3 regions of the Exiguobacterium sp. s70 genome follow, and region 1 is predicted to be linked to each of the others. Evidence: riboswitches for the same ligand, from Rfam matches in the RefSeq annotation. Region 1 holds a riboswitch; each other region holds the start of a gene.
What was found. Region 1 has a riboswitch for S-adenosylmethionine ahead of mtnK (S-methyl-5-thioribose kinase). Riboswitches for the same ligand answer to the same signal wherever they lie in the genome.
Positions count from the first base shown of each region.

Region 2: another riboswitch for S-adenosylmethionine. It lies ahead of KNP84_RS01755 (methionine ABC transporter ATP-binding protein); the one in region 1 lies ahead of mtnK (S-methyl-5-thioribose kinase).
Region 3: another riboswitch for S-adenosylmethionine. It lies ahead of metK (methionine adenosyltransferase); the one in region 1 lies ahead of mtnK (S-methyl-5-thioribose kinase).

Region 1 is NZ_JACSLV010000006.1:141,156-146,346, reverse strand. Features, by position in the region: gene mtnA (S-methyl-5-thioribose-1-phosphate isomerase) at 1-926, opposite strand, end outside; gene mtnK (S-methyl-5-thioribose kinase) at 923-2,074, opposite strand; SAM riboswitch class I at 2,156-2,258, opposite strand; SAM riboswitch class I at 2,464-2,565, shown strand; gene KNP84_RS13345 (2,3-diketo-5-methylthiopentyl-1-phosphate enolase) at 2,636-3,793, shown strand; gene KNP84_RS13340 (2-hydroxy-3-keto-5-methylthiopentenyl-1-phosphate phosphatase) at 3,790-4,440, shown strand; gene KNP84_RS13335 (methylthioribulose 1-phosphate dehydratase) at 4,437-5,054, shown strand; gene KNP84_RS13330 (1,2-dihydroxy-3-keto-5-methylthiopentene dioxygenase) at 5,068-5,191, shown strand, end outside.
Region 2 is NZ_JACSLV010000001.1:343,119-348,309, reverse strand. Features, by position in the region: gene gcvH (glycine cleavage system protein GcvH) at 1-357, shown strand, start outside; gene KNP84_RS01765 (PTS sugar transporter subunit IIC) at 400-1,452, opposite strand; gene KNP84_RS01760 (thioredoxin family protein) at 1,640-1,897, shown strand; SAM riboswitch class I at 2,351-2,456, shown strand; gene KNP84_RS01755 (methionine ABC transporter ATP-binding protein) at 2,534-3,562, shown strand; gene KNP84_RS01750 (methionine ABC transporter permease) at 3,552-4,214, shown strand; gene KNP84_RS01745 (MetQ/NlpA family ABC transporter substrate-binding protein) at 4,245-5,078, shown strand; gene KNP84_RS01740 (MDR family MFS transporter) at 5,180-5,191, shown strand, end outside.
Region 3 is NZ_JACSLV010000001.1:277,601-282,791, reverse strand. Features, by position in the region: gene KNP84_RS01445 (alpha/beta hydrolase family protein) at 1-377, shown strand, start outside; gene pckA (phosphoenolpyruvate carboxykinase (ATP)) at 413-1,984, opposite strand; SAM riboswitch class I at 2,300-2,419, shown strand; gene metK (methionine adenosyltransferase) at 2,552-3,760, shown strand; gene KNP84_RS01430 (hypothetical protein) at 3,800-4,297, opposite strand; gene KNP84_RS01425 (GNAT family N-acetyltransferase) at 4,462-4,932, shown strand; gene KNP84_RS01420 (alpha/beta fold hydrolase) at 5,022-5,191, shown strand, end outside.

The DNA of each region.
Region 1 (5,191 bases):
AACGCCGGATTGAAGACGGTGATACCGACAGGCGCCGTCGGTTGACCACCGATATGTGTGACTTCTGACGGATTCCGCTCCTCGATTTCAATCGTGTCATCCGCCGTCAAATCGAACGTCGAATGCGGCGCAGCGACGTAGAACGGAATGCCGTAATGCTTGGCGAGGACGGCGAGCTGCAACGTCCCGATCTTATTGGCGACGTGACCCGTCCGTGTGATACGGTCGGCTCCGACGATGATGGCGTCGACTCGTTTTGACTGAATCGTCCAAGCCGCCATATTGTCCGTGATGAGCGTCACGTCGATATCGGCCCGATCGAGCTCCCAGACGGTGAGGCGTGCCCCTTGCAGGAGCGGTCGCGTCTCACAGGCGAAGACGTTGAAGGATACACCTCGTTCTTTTCCGACGTAAAACGGTGCGAGCGCCGTACCGTAACGCGATGTCGCGATGGCACCGGCGTTGCAAATCGTTAACACGTTCCCCCCGGCCGGCAACACCGTCAGTGCATGCTCGCCGATGGTCCGGTACGTATCGACGTCCCGGTCGTACAAAGCGATGGCGCGGCGTTTGATTTCCTCGGCAATCGCCTCAAAATCATCCCCGACATTTAAATCAAGGAGCGATTCAATCACGTTTTGCAGATTGACCGCTGTCGGCCGGGTCGCAATCAAGCGGCGTCCGACGAGGTCGAGCCGACGCGTGAAGTCCGGGTCATCGACTAACCGTCCCGCTTCTTTGGCGAGGACGAACGCCCCGAAGTAAGCGATGGCCGGTGCGCCGCGGACTTGGAGCGTCTCGATGGCATGTTCGGCCTGTTCAAGCGTCTCGATTGTCACGTAACGCTCTTCATGCGGCAACAACGTCTGGTCCAATACGATGAGTTCGTCTGTCTGTGAATGGAAACGGATGTTTTGGACCGTCATACGCGCACCCCCGACAGGAGTGTCACCAAGTCGTCAATCGATTCGACGCTGTGTCGTTCTTTAATGAGCGCCGTCCCGAGGGCGAGCGCGTCACGTTTTCGTTCGAGCCGCGTCGCTTCCGGCAATGTCTCGAGATCGGCGACACCGGCCAGTCCGACGGCACGGCGAATGAGTTCGCAACCGGCGTAGCCGATCGTGTCGCTGAAGACCGTCCGCAACAACTCGTCGACGAAACCATCCGTATTGAATGGCTCGACGGCGCGCTCAAAATTAGCCCGAAACGTCTTCTCGAACGTCTCCCACACCGTCAAGACGTCCGTGAAACGCTCGAAGCGTTTGAGCGGGTCATAGAACGTCGACAGCGTCAAATGGGCGATGATTTGGCCGAGGTCGAAGCCGAACGGTCCGTAAAATGCGAACTCTGGATCGATGATTTTCGTCTCTTGTTGAGTCGCGAAGATGCTGCCCGTATGTAAGTCTCCATGCAGGAGTGCCTCATGTTTCGTGACAAACCCGACTTTCAATTTCGTCACCTCGATCTTGAGCGCCTGGTCTTGCCAAAGGCGTTCGACATCTGCTCGCAGCGCCGTCTCGATGTTGTTCGACTCCGCGTCTTTGAACGGATCGGTGAAGATGAGCTTCTCGGTGATGTCACACAGTTCCGGGTTGTAATAGTCACGTTCAATCCGCTTCTTCGCGATCGGTCCAGCTGCGTAATCCGACGTCGCAAACAGCGTCTCGCCCAAAAATTCACCGACATGACGGGCGAGTTCCGGGTAGCTCTCCCCGTTCAAATAGCCGGTGCGGACAATCTCATAATCAGATAGATCTTCTATAATCGTGTAAGCGAGTGTCCGGTCGCTGCCAAGGACAGCCGGGACGAACCGAGGCGCGACAGTCGCAAACTCACGGAGTGCCAACTGTTCAATCCATGCCCGCTCGAGCGTGAGCGGCCAGCTCTCACCGACGACTTTGGCGTATGGGAGCGCTTGTTTGACGATCAGGCGCTGTTCGCCTTGGCGAATCCGAAACACGAGATTCAAGTTGCCGTCCCCGATCTCCTCGCACTCGGCGATTCCTTCTTGCAAGTATCCTAATTGACGGACGTGCTCGACGACGGTCTGTTCTGTAAATGGTTGATATGACATGATGTTTTCCCCTTCCTGTACGTTGCCCACAAAAAAAGCCCCTTTCTCCGCGAGAAAGAGGCACAGCCAAAATGGTTGTTCCTCTCATCTGTCAGACATTCGTCTGGTGGATGTAGCACCGTGCCTAGTGGTCGGTTGCTGCGGCGTCATCGGGCCAATTCCCTCTGCCAACTCGCGATAAGAGTGTGTTATTCGATTCGGTGAACTTATGTGATGAATATTACGGACTCGACGTCACGATTGTCAACGTCATTTTCTCGACGCAACTCCGTCTTTTTTTGTGCATATATGGAAACAACTTCCCAAAATATTTTTTTTGGAAAAAAAGGAATTGACGACGTGATGATTCTGTGCAAAAATTCAATTAAATTTCACAACTTCAAATCACATTCTTATCAAGAGCAGACGGAGGGACGAGCCCGATGATGTCGCAGCAACCGACCAGAGATGGCACGGTGCTAATTCTTGCAGCGAAAGCTGAGAGATAAGAGTTCATTTTTTTATGATGACCTCTTGCCTCGGCATGGGGTCATTTTTTGTTTGCCTGGAAGGAGGAACCATATGAGTATCACTGCCACATATGAAATCAAACGAACGGACGCGGTCGCGACCGTCGCCGACAAAATCGCCCTCGAGCTGACGGTCGGTACTTGGACGGAGCTGCCTCACTTAGAGCAAGAGCAGTTACAGGCGTACCGGGGTGAGGTCGTGTCGACCACACATACGGATACGACGAGCCGCTTCACAATCCGCTACCCGTTACATAATGTCAGCCCTGACTTTTCATCCATCTTGACGACGACGTTCGGGAAACTGTCCCTCGACGATTCGATTCGGTTAATCGATTTGACGTTGCCCGAGACGCTCGCCCCTCATTTCAAAGGCGCCAAGTTCGGGGTCACTGGAATTCGCGAGTTACTCGGTGTTCATGATCGCCCGCTCGTCATGAGCATCTTCAAAGGTGTCATCGGCCGTGACCTCGCGTTTCTCGAGCAGCAACTCCGCGATCAGTTCGCCGGAGGCATCGATATCGTCAAAGACGACGAGATTTTATACGACAACCCGCTCACCCCATCGCTCGAACGGGCCCGGATCGGAGCGGACGTCATTCAAGCCCACTTCGAGGCGACCGGGAAACGTGTCCTCTACGCCATCACGCTGAGCGGCCCCGTGTTCGGTCTACGTGACCAGGCGCTCCGTCTTATCGAGGCAGGTGCGACAGCGCTCCTGTTCAACGTCTATACGTACGGTCTCGACGCACTGCGCGAACTTGCGAACGATTCAGACATACGCGTCCCCATCTTGGCACATCCGGCCTTTGCCGGCGCCTTGACCGGATCAATCAGTCATTCGCTCTTACTCGGTAAACTCCCACGCCTCGCCGGGGCCGATTTAACGCTCTTCCCGTCTCCGTACGGCTCCCTCGCGACACCGCGTGACGAGGCGTTCACGATTCGTGACCAGAGCGCCGAACCGCATTGGTCGAAACCGATTTTACCGGTCCCGTCAGCCGGGATTCATCCAGGACTCGTCGCCGATATCATTCGTGATTTCGGGACGGATGTCGTCATCAACGCCGGCGGTGGCATTCACGGACACCCGGACGGCGCAGCCGCCGGGGCTCGTGCTTTCCGACAAGCGATCGCTCACGTTCTCGGCCAAACCGAAGGACAGACGGACGAGCTCGATACCGCGTTGAAGGCGTGGGCGTCACGATGACGGTCCATATCCTCTGCGACTTCGACGGGACGATCACGGCGGAAGACAATATTATCGCGTTGATGAAGGCGTTCGCCCCGCCGGCTTGGGTCGAGTTGAAAGATGCGGTCCTCGAGCAACGGATTTCGATTCGCTCCGGTGTCGGTCAACTGTTTCAACTATTGCCGAGCGCAGATGCCCCGGCCTACCGTGATTATTTGTTGGAGCGCATCACGCTCCGCCAAGGGTTCCCGGCATTTTTAGAAGAAGTTCGGGCCCATGGCTGGAAGTTTGACGTCGTCAGCGGCGGGATGGACTTCTTCGTGCAGCCGGTCTTGGACGGGCATGTCGCCCCCGAGCATATCTACTGCAACGTCGCCGACTTCTCCGCTGAGACGGTCACCGTCGCTTGGCCACACGCTTGCGATGAACAATGTACGAACGATTGCGGCTGTTGCAAGCCGACGCTCGCTCGTCGCATCGTCAATCCCGCCGACCGCTTGATCGTCATCGGCGACTCAGTGACCGACTTCGAGGTCGCGAAGCGTGCCGACTTCGTCTACGCACGAGGTCAACTCATCACGCTCTGCGAAGCGGCAGGCATCCGTTACGCACCGTTCGAGACGTTTGACGACATCACCCATCACTTGAAGGAGGTGGTCGTATGAGCCTTGCGACACGTTGGCTTGAACTCGCCGACATTAAAGACGAACTCGCCGCCCGCGACTGGTTCCCCGGAACGAGTGGGAATTTGGCGATTCGCGTTTCCGACGATCCGCTCGAATTTCTCGTCACGGCGAGCGGACGCGATAAACGAAAACGAACACCGGAAGACTTTGTTCACGTCGATGCGGCCGGACGCTTGATCGGCGAACAGACAGGAAAACCATCCGCCGAGACGCTGCTCCACGTTGAAGTGTTCAATCGGACGGACGCGACGTGTTCGCTCCATGTCCATACGGTCGACAATAACGTCATCTCCGAGCTCCATGCTGCCACCGGCGAAGTCGTCTTCACCGGCCAAGAGATCATCAAGGCGCTCGGCTACTGGGACGAGGACGCGGTCGTTCGCGTGCCAATCATCGAGAACCATGCGGACATCCCGACGCTCGCGGCCGCCTTCGCCCCTCACATCCACGCAAGCGCCGGTGCCGTTCTCATCCGCAATCATGGTATCACCGTCTGGGGCGAGACCCCGGACGCGGCCAAACGCTATTTAGAGGCTTACGAATTTTTGTTCAGCTATACATTAAAACTACGCGCCCTAGGCGTCCATTCATAAGGAGGAACCAACCATGGCAACTGTCTATTTCCAACAAACCGAAGAGCGTTACGTCGATCAAACTGAAGTGAGTGCCTTTTTAGAGTCTCGCGGGATTCTGTACGAACAGTGGGACATCACAAAGCTCCCGGAAAACC
Region 2 (5,191 bases), on a different contig from region 1:
TATTCAAAAGAGCACGAATGGGTGGAAGTGAACGGAAGCGTCGCCCGCATCGGGATCACGGATTTCGCACAAAGCGAACTAGGGGATATCGTCTTTGTCGAACTTCCTGAAGTCGGTGGCACGATCTTACTCGATGAGCCATTCGGTTCGGTTGAATCGGTCAAGACCGTATCAGAGCTTTACGCACCGATCTCTGGGAAAATCACAGCAGTGAACGAATCACTTGCCGATTCACCAGAACTCGTCAACGAAGCACCGTTCGAAGGCGCTTGGATGATCGAAGTCGAGTTGAACGACGCGTCAGACGTCGACAAGCTCATGTCAGCCGAAGAATACGAAGCGATGATTCAAGGCTAAACAAAACCCGGTTTCTCTTTACGAGAAGCCGGGTCTTTTTGATTAATCGAAGTCGAGACGGTAATGATCAGGCTCGATGAGCGACGTCCGGTTGAACAAACGATAGAACAGAATCCCGAGTGCGATTGGGATGAGCCCGAACAAGACGACGACAAGCATGACGTTCCAGAGCGCGAATCCTCCCGGCATCAAATGCAAGGCGTTGACCGGACCGATTAGACCCGAGACGCCGAATCCGGCACTGATTGGCGTGCCTTCAATCCGAAGGATACCTGCGAGCGCTCCGAGAATGGCCGCATTGGCGAGCACGGGCAACATCATGATCGGACGACGGACGAAGTTCGCCATTTGAATCTTCGGTGAGCCGAGGAAGTGGGCGATCGACGTTCCGGTCGCGTTCATCTGCCAGCCAGCGATGGCGAGACCGAAGCCGGCAGCGACGACGCCAAGGTTGGCGGCCCCGGCAGCGACACCAGACAGGCTGATGGCTGTGGCAATTCCGACCGTCGAGATTGGCGATACGATGATGAGCGAGAACGCCATCGCGATTAACATGCCCATCACGATCGGTTGCAGTTCAGTCATCGTCATGATGATCGTTCCGACGTACGTCGTAATCTGTGAGATGTAAGTGAGTAGGAACGCGCCGATGCCTCCCGCGACGACGATGACCGTCATCGGCAAGACGAGCACCGTGTATGTCTTCAAGCGTGGCGACAACTGCATGACGAGGAACGTCGCGAGAGCGGCCGTCACACCAGCCGTGATGACGTCACCGATTCCGGCCATGAGGAACGCGCCTTCCTCGATGCGAATGGCGCCACTTCCGACCTGGGTCGCGATGCCGATCGTCCCGGCCTCGAGCGCCGATCGTCCGAACTGCATGGCGACGGCGACACCGATGATGACGGGTAAGAGGCGCATCGCAATCGTCGTCGCATCTAAGATGAACTGCAAGGACGGAAAATACGGCAAGATGGCTTTCGTTAATTCACCGAGCAAAGCGCTCGGGATGAGGGCAATGAGAATGGCAAGACTGAGGCCGTTCAAGACGTTCATTAAAAATTGTTTTCCGGTAAGCTTCTCTTCCGTCATTGGGGATTCACCTGTCCTTTTCTACTGGTTTGCTGTTATGTACAAAAGCGATAAAGTTAATGACCATACTATGCCTCTTTCTGCCGAGCGTCAACAAGAAATGTTGAAATGTTCAGAATTTTCCATTTGAGCACAACTTTTGAACCGACTGGTCCGGATTCATATACTTAGAAGAGAGGTGAGCAAAATGATGACAGACGGATTCTTATATATATACGCCCCAATGTGTGGTACATGCGCCGTGGCCGAGCGGATGCTCTCGGTCGTCGAGGCGGTCGATCCAGAATTGAAGATTGAAAAACGCGATGCCAACTTTATCCCGAACGAGCTCGAGGCATATCAGGTTATGAGTGTTCCGGCGCTATTGAAGCTAGAGAATGGCCAAGTTCGCGATCGTTTGTACGCGTTTCAAAACGTCCAGCACGTCCTATCTTTCGTTAAATGAGATAGGATGATTAGAATAATCTGAAAATTTTAAATAATCAGTTGACACAGAAAGTTCACGAATGATATATTCATTACAACATCTTACTTGAACACAACATAGGACGAGATTTTCCCGTCATCAAGACGTTTTCGAACAACCGCTGCATGAGCTTACGCGATTTCAGGTGGACCTTCCCTTCGATTGTCCCCCAAAAAAATCAAGCGTCGGGGCACCGGTCGCGTAATTGCATGGTCCGTTCGAAGACCGAGTGATGGTTGGGTAAAAATCCCCCATATAAGGATGAATGCTCTGATCGGGCAAAAGAGGTTCATCTATGGGTTGTCCTTCAGTGACTCAAGGTGCTACGTTCTGTGTCATCCTCGGATGGCACCTTTTTTTATTTTGCTGAAAAAAATAGTTTGACATGAAAATAATGTGTCGCTATGATAAAGCTAATCAAATACGCAACCACTCTTATCAAGAGAGGCTGAGGGACTGGCCCTATGACGCCCAGCAACCGCGGAGCAATCCGAAATGGTGCTAATTCCAGCAAGGTGTATACCTTGGAAGATGAGAGCAATCGTTGTCCGTACGATAAAGTACGCACGTTTGCTCAAACGTGCGTACTTTTTTTGTTGTCAGGAGGGAAATGGATTGATTCAATTACGCAATGTGGCCAAATGGTTCGACACGAAAAACGGTCGGGTCCAGGCGGTCGATGATGTGTCGCTTACTATCGAAAGCGGCGAAATTTTTGGAATAATCGGATATTCAGGGGCGGGGAAGTCGACGCTCATCCGCTTGCTCAACCGACTCGAGGCACCGTCAAGCGGTGAAATCGTGGTCGCCGGCAGCGAGCTGACGAAGCTCACGCCGAAGGAACTGCGCGGGGTACGTAAAAACGTCTCGATGGTGTTCCAACACTTCAACTTGTTATGGTCGCGCACAGTCGCTGAGAACATCAGCTTCCCGCTCGAGCTCATCGGGGTACCGGCGAGCGAGCGCAAACGCCGCGTCCAAGAACTCGTCGAACTCGTCGGCCTCGCCGGACGAGAAGATAGCTATCCGTCACAACTATCGGGCGGCCAAAAGCAGCGAGTCGGGATAGCCCGTGCGCTCGCTACGAATCCAGAAGTGCTCCTCTGCGATGAAGCGACGAGCGCACTCGACCCGAAGACGACCGATTCGATTCTCGAACTGCTCGTCAGCATCAACAAGAAACTCGGTTTGACAATCGTCCTCATCACCCATGAGATGCACGTCATCCAGAAGATTTGTCACCGTGTCGCCGTCATGGAGGCCGGAAAGGTCGTTGAGACCGGACAAGTCGCCGACGTGTTCCAACATCCGGAACAGCCGATCACGAAAGAGTTCGTCAAGCAGATCGGCGCGGTCGAAGACATGTCGCTCACATTCGAACATTTGAAAGCTCGTTATCCGAGCGGTCAAATCGTCAAGCTCAAATTCTTGAACGAGACGGCCGAACAACCGATTCTGTCGGAAGTGTTGAAGCAGCATGACATCGGCTTCAACATCATCGGCGGGAACGTGACGCAGTCACAAGTCGGTGCCCTCGGGACATTATTCATCCAATTGATCGGAGAGCCGGCTGAAGTCGAGCGGGCCATCGCCTCAATCCGATCACAGGCAGTGGAAGTGGAGGTAGAAAGCGATGTTTCCTAATGTAGATTGGCAAGTCATGTTAGAACAGACGTGGGAGACGCTCTATATGACGCTCGTCGCCGGAGCCGCGACGTTCGTCATCGGTCTCGCCCTCGGGATGCTCCTATATGTCACAAACGAGCCGCTCATGATGAAGAACCGTCCGATTTACACGGTCATCAGCGCGGTCGTCAACATCTTCCGGTCGATCCCGTTCATCATTTTGATTATCTTGCTCATCCCGCTCACGTTACTCGTCGTCGGGACGATGCTCGGGTCAACGGCAGCACTGCCGGCACTTATCATCGGTGCGGCCCCGTTCTATGCGCGGATGGTCGAGCTCGCGCTTCGCGAAGTCGACCGCGGCGTCATCGAGGCGGCTGAGTCGATGGGTGCGACAAAATGGCAGATCGTCTATAAAGTATTGTTCCCAGAAGCATTGCCGGCCATCGTGTCAGGCATCACGGTCACAATCGTCGCGATCGTCGGTTACACGGCGATGGCAGGGGTCGTCGGGGGCGGTGGACTCGGGAACTTGGCGTTCCTCGAAGGATTCCAGCGTTCACAAAGTGACGTCACGTTCGTCGCGACCGTCTTAATCTTGGTCATCGTCTTCGTCATTCAGTTCATCGGCGATCGACTCGTATCTGTAATTGATAAGCGTTCTGCTTAATCTAAATAGAAAATTTGGAGGGGTTTTATAATGAAATCATGGAAAACAGTACTCGGTTTAACGGCAGCTTCAGCACTTACGATTCTCGCGGCTTGTGGCGGTGGGGATTCAGAATCAGGTTCAGGCGATGACAAGACACTCGTCGTCGGCGCATCAAACGTCCCGCACGCTGAGATTTTAGAGCACGTCCAAGACGAATACGAAGAGAAGGGCTATACGCTCGAAATCAAGAAGTTCCAAGACTACGTCCTCCCGAACAAGACGCTCGCAGACGGGGAGTTGGACGCGAACTACTTCCAACACGAGCCGTACCTCGAGTCGCAAATGGCTGAAAACAAAGACTACAAATTCGCTTCAGCCGGCGGCGTTCACATCGAGCCGATCGGTGTGTACTCGAAAGACTACGCGTCACTCGATGAGCTCCCAGAAGGCGCGGAAATCATCATGAGTTCGTCGGTCGCTGACCACGGACGTATCCTCACGATGCTTCAATCTGAAGGGTTGCTCACACTCGCAGACGGCAAGACAACGGACGCGACGGTTTCAGACATCGTCGACAACCCGAAAAACTTGGAGTTCAAGACGGACGTCGAAGCGGCACTTCTCCCGCAAGCATTCAACAACGGTGAAGGGGACGCGGTCCTCATCAACACGAACTACGCGATTGATGCCGGCCTCAACCCACTCGAAGACGCAATCGCTCTCGAAGGTGAAGATTCACCGTACGTCAACTTGATCGTCACACGTGAAGGCGACGAAGATGACGAGCGCGTCAAGGCACTCCTTGAAGTCCTCACGTCAGAAGAAACACAACAGTGGATCTTGGACGAGTATAAAGGTGCGGTCGTACCGGTCAAACAATAATTTCGTCAAGGCCCGGGCTATCCCGGGCCTTTTTTATTTGGAGTAGTTTTGGTTCACCAATAGAAGTACACTACATATATGTAAGAAAAGGGGGGATCCGGATGAACATACGA
Region 3 (5,191 bases), on a different contig from region 1:
CGTTGTCGCTCGCCGCGGAACGACCGCTCACGTCCGTCACGTCATGGGCGGGTGTGACCAATCTCGAGTGGACATATGAAGAACAGCGTTCGATGCGGAAGATGTTGCGCCGTATGACCGGGGGCGACCCGGAAGCGGCCCGTGCCGCTTATGTTGAGCGCTCGCCGCTCTACAAGGAATGGGATGCACCGACGTTGTTGATTCACGGCACCGATGATGAACAAGTCCGCCTCCGCCATGCGACGGCGGTCGCGGAACGGATGGGGGAGCGGGCCGAACTTTGGGTCGTCCCATTCGCCCATCAACTCCCGTTCTGGGAAAAATGGAAGACGACCGATGCGGCGATGGAATGGATGCTCGCCAACTCAAAAAAATGAGACGATTGCCGATTCGGCAGTCGTCTCATTTTTCGTTATACGATGATTGGTCCGGCCGCAACGACCGCCTCACTCGCTTTCGTGAATCGTTTGAAATTGTCCTGGAACTTCCGGGCGAGCGCCGTTGCCTCGGCATCGTAGCGCGCTCCGTCTTTCCATGTGTCCCGCGGATTGAGCACGTCGCCTGGCACGCCGTCAATGTGGCGTGGAATCTCGACATTGAAAATGTCGTGGCGCGTCGTCTCGACGTCACGCAATTTGCCGTTGACCGCCGCGTTCACCATCGCCCGTGTATAGGCGAGCTTCATCCGTGATCCTTCTCCGTACGCGCCGCCGGTCCAACCCGTGTTGACGAGATAGACGTCGACGTCGTGCTTCTCAATCAGCGTACCGAGCATGTCCGCATAGCGCTCCGGTGCGAGCGGCAAGAACGGTGACCCGAAGCAGGTCGAGAACGTCGCCTGTGGTTCAGTGACGCCGCGCTCCGTGCCGGCGAGTTTTGACGTATACCCTGACAAGAAGTGGTACATCGCCTGCTCTTTCGTCAATTTGCTGATTGGAGGCAATACCCCGTATGCATCGGCCGTCAAGAAGACGATCGTGTTCGGATGACCGGCCCGTGACGGAAGCATCGCGTTATCGATGAATTGAATCGGGTAGGCGGCCCGTGTGTTCTCGGTGAGCGAGATATTCTTATAATCCGGTGCACGGTTCTCGTCTAAGACGACGTTCTCAATCAATGAGCCGAAACGGATGGCATCGTAGATTTCCGGCTCGTTCTCGCGCGACAAATTGATCGTCTTCGCGTAGCAACCGCCCTCGATATTGAAGACGCCGTCGGGTGACCAACCGTGCTCGTCATCCCCAATCAAATGGCGTTCCGGGTCGGCCGACAGTGTCGTCTTCCCAGTTCCCGATAGACCGAAGAAAAGGGCCGTCTCGCCGGCGTCCGATACGTTCGCCGAGCAGTGCATCGATAACACATGTTGTTCCGGCAACAGGAAGTTCATGACCGAGAAAATCGATTTTTTAATCTCGCCGCCGTATTCTGTTCCCCCGATCAGAATGGTCCGCTTGGCGAATGAGACGAGAATGAACGTTTCGGAGTTCGTCCCGTCGATGATTGGGTCGGCCTTATAACTAGGTGCATAGATGACCGTGAAGGGCTCGAAGGCACCTTTCGTCGGCCATTCACGCAAGAACAACTGTTTGGCGAACAAATTGTGCCACGCGTATTCCGTGATGGCACGGACCGGGAGCGTATAGTGCTCGTCTGCCCCCGCAGACGCCTCGAGATAATAGAGCTTGTCTTTCGTTTCGAGGTGCGTCAACACTTTGTCGAGTAGCGCGGTGAACTTCTCTTCCGCGATCGGTTGGTTGACTGGACCCCAGTCTACTAAATGATTGCTGACTTCATCTTGCACGACGAATTTGTCTTTCGGTGACCGTCCTGTGAATTTCCCGGTACTGACCGATAAAGCCCCGTCTTTCGTCAGTACGCCCTCACCGTTGCGAATGGCTTCTTCCACCAGTTCTGGAACCGTCAAGTTCCGCATCATGTCGGCACCTTTAATTAATTCTTCGATTTTCAGGAGCGTTGTCGCCATCCTGAATCCCACCTTTCCCCTAAATAGATGTGGATGAAATCCGCATACTTCCGCGTTTAATCAGTATGACGTTTTTATTATATGTGACATACTAATCAAAAACAAGCATTTTTTACCCTTTAAAGTAAGCGCTTTCTTACATTGTCATTCTAACATATTCTGTACCAGGTCATAGTACAAAAACCAAAACGGACAAAAAAATGTTTGATATTTCACAAACATAACTATTTGACCGTTTGTGAAAAGTTTGACGAATTCGGTCGATACGCTTGACAGAACGGGGTGTCATTTATATGATGGTCTTCGTAACGGATACTCTTATTCTGAGCGGTGGAGGGAACAAGGCCCTACGAAGCCCAGCAACCGTCCGATTTTTCATTGTTATTCGGAAAAGGTGCTATCCTGAAGCGAAGCGTAAGCTTCGAACGATAAGAGGGTAAGGAAGAACGATTCAACCTTTCCCATTTGAACATGGCGAGAGGTTTTTTTCATTACCGTCCCAAAGCAACGCGTAAGGGGAACGAGTACCGTCCACACATCACCCTTTATTATAGGAGGTTTTTCGAAATGGCAAACTTGAACCGTCGACTTTTCACTTCGGAGTCCGTCACGGAAGGACATCCGGATAAAATTTGTGACCAAATCTCAGATGCGATTTTGGATGCAATTTTAGCTGAAGATCCAAACGCCCGCGTTGCGGCTGAGACGTCTGTCACAACAGGTCTCGTGCTCGTAGCAGGTGAAATCACAACATCAACTTACGTGGATATCCCGAAAGTTGTTCGTGAAACTGTTCGTGAGATCGGCTACACACGTGCGAAATATGGTTTCGATGCAGAGACTTGTGCTGTCCTCACATCGATCGATGAGCAATCGGTAGACATCGCGCAAGGTGTTGACCAAGCGCTCGAAGCTCGTGAAGGACAAATGACTGAAGAAGAAATCGATGCGATCGGTGCTGGTGACCAAGGTCTCATGTTCGGTTACGCAACAAAAGAGACGCCGGAACTCATGCCGCTCCCGATTTCACTCGCTCACAAATTGTCACGTCGTTTGGCAGAAGTTCGTAAGAACGGCACGCTCGCTTACCTTCGCCCAGACGGTAAGACACAAGTGACAGTCGAATACGACGAAGCGAACAACCCAGTTCGCATCGACACAATCGTCATCTCAACACAACACGCGGAAGACATCACGCTCGAGCAAATCCAAGCTGATTTGAAAGAGCACGTCATCGATGCAGTCATCCCGGCTGAACTCATCGACGCGGACACGAAATACTTCATCAACCCGACTGGCCGCTTCGTAATCGGTGGACCACAAGGGGATGCAGGCCTCACAGGACGCAAAATCATCGTCGATACGTACGGTGGATACGCTCGTCACGGCGGCGGCGCGTTCTCAGGTAAAGATCCTACCAAAGTTGACCGTTCAGCAGCGTATGCAGCTCGTTACGTGGCGAAAAACCTCGTTGCAGCGGGACTTGCTGACAAAGCAGAAGTTCAACTTGCTTACGCAATCGGTGTTGCTCACCCGGTATCAATCGCGGTTGATACGTTCGGCACAGGCAAATTGAGCGAGACTGAGCTCGTCGAACTCATTCGTGAGAACTTCGACCTCCGTCCGGCCGGCATCATTAAGATGCTCGACCTTCGTCGCCCAATCTACAAGCAGACAGCAGCTTACGGCCACTTCGGTCGTACAGACGTTAAACTCCCATGGGAGCAAACGGACAAAGCGGCAGTGCTCGAAGAAGGCGCGAAACGCTTCGCATAAGCATAGAAAAACGACCTTTCACTCGAAAGGTCGTTTTTTTTAGGCTTGCGGCTTGTCTTCAGTTGTTGAGTTCTCTTTGCCAAGTGCCGTATCTTTCGCTTCGACGACTTTCTCGCCGATCGATTGTAAATCCGATTTCGCTTCTTGCGCCGTCCCGACGACTTTGTTCACGTCTTGTTTGACCGTGTCGACTTCACCGGCGACTTTTTCATAGACGTTTTGCACGTCGGTCGCGACGTCTTGAATGACCTCGCTCGCTGCTTTCACTTGACCGATGACTTGTGACGCCGTTCCGGCCGGGTCTTGCTTGACCGTATCGACGAGACCGCCGACCGATGACTTCGCGCTCGAGAACGATTGTTTCGTGTTCTCACGGTTTGACGTGCTAAGTAAGGCAAGTAGGCCGCCGACGAGGGCGCCGAGGAGCATCCCAGTCACGACTGTGATTTTTGGACCTCCTGTGTTCGTTTGTTCAAACTGACGGTTCGGATGATTGGCTTGCTCGACTTGTGGATCGTGTTGTAGTTTCGGTTCCATGGTAACACTCCTTTTTGTAAGTTGGCATTGATACTCTTATACCCGACACAAAATGGAAAATAACGTCTTCCTTCATTTCGACATCAAAAAGTAATGAACGGGCAGGATATTTTTTTGCCGATGGGGAATGTTACTACTAGATTGGCCAAAAGGGGGATGCCGTTATGAAGATTCGAGAAGCCGTGCCAGAAGATGCCGCCACCATCCGCGACATTGCGCTCGCGACGGTCAGTGAACGAGACGAGGTTCGTTCGAAAGTAATGGAACGCGCCTATCAACAAGAAGAAATCGTCCGCGCCATCAGTTCAAGCGAGGAAGCGAAAGAGCAGTTGTTCATTGTCGGTGAGGCCGAAGGCGACGTCATCGGCTTCTATCACGCCATCGACCGCGGGGACACATGGGAAGTACTCCGTCTCTATCTTCATCCGGCTCATCACCGCCAAGGCCTAGGGACGGCACTGTTGTCGCATCTACGGGAACGGAAAGTCCAACCGATCGAGCTGTACGTCGAAAGCTCGAACGAGCAAGCCATCGCTTTTTTGAGTCATGAGGCGTTCATCGAACTGAATCGCATCCAAGAGGAAGTGTACGATCAACCGATGGAGCTGATTCATTTACGGTACGACCCGCGCTAAGACCCTAGACGGATTTTCAACCAAACATCAGTCTCGGCTGATGTTTTTTGTTAGTATAAAGATATGTGATAACAAAATGAGGTGACAGCATGGCTTATGAAGAAGAATCACGAAAAGGGGTCATCGTGATCGTGTATCCGCTCCAGTTCACGTCGCGTTTGAGTGAGGCGTTTTTAGGACGGTTGCGGGACGAGTATGAAGTCCTCGTCGTGACCGGCCAGACGGTCGGTTTGACGGCGGAAGACCATAAATTGTTAAT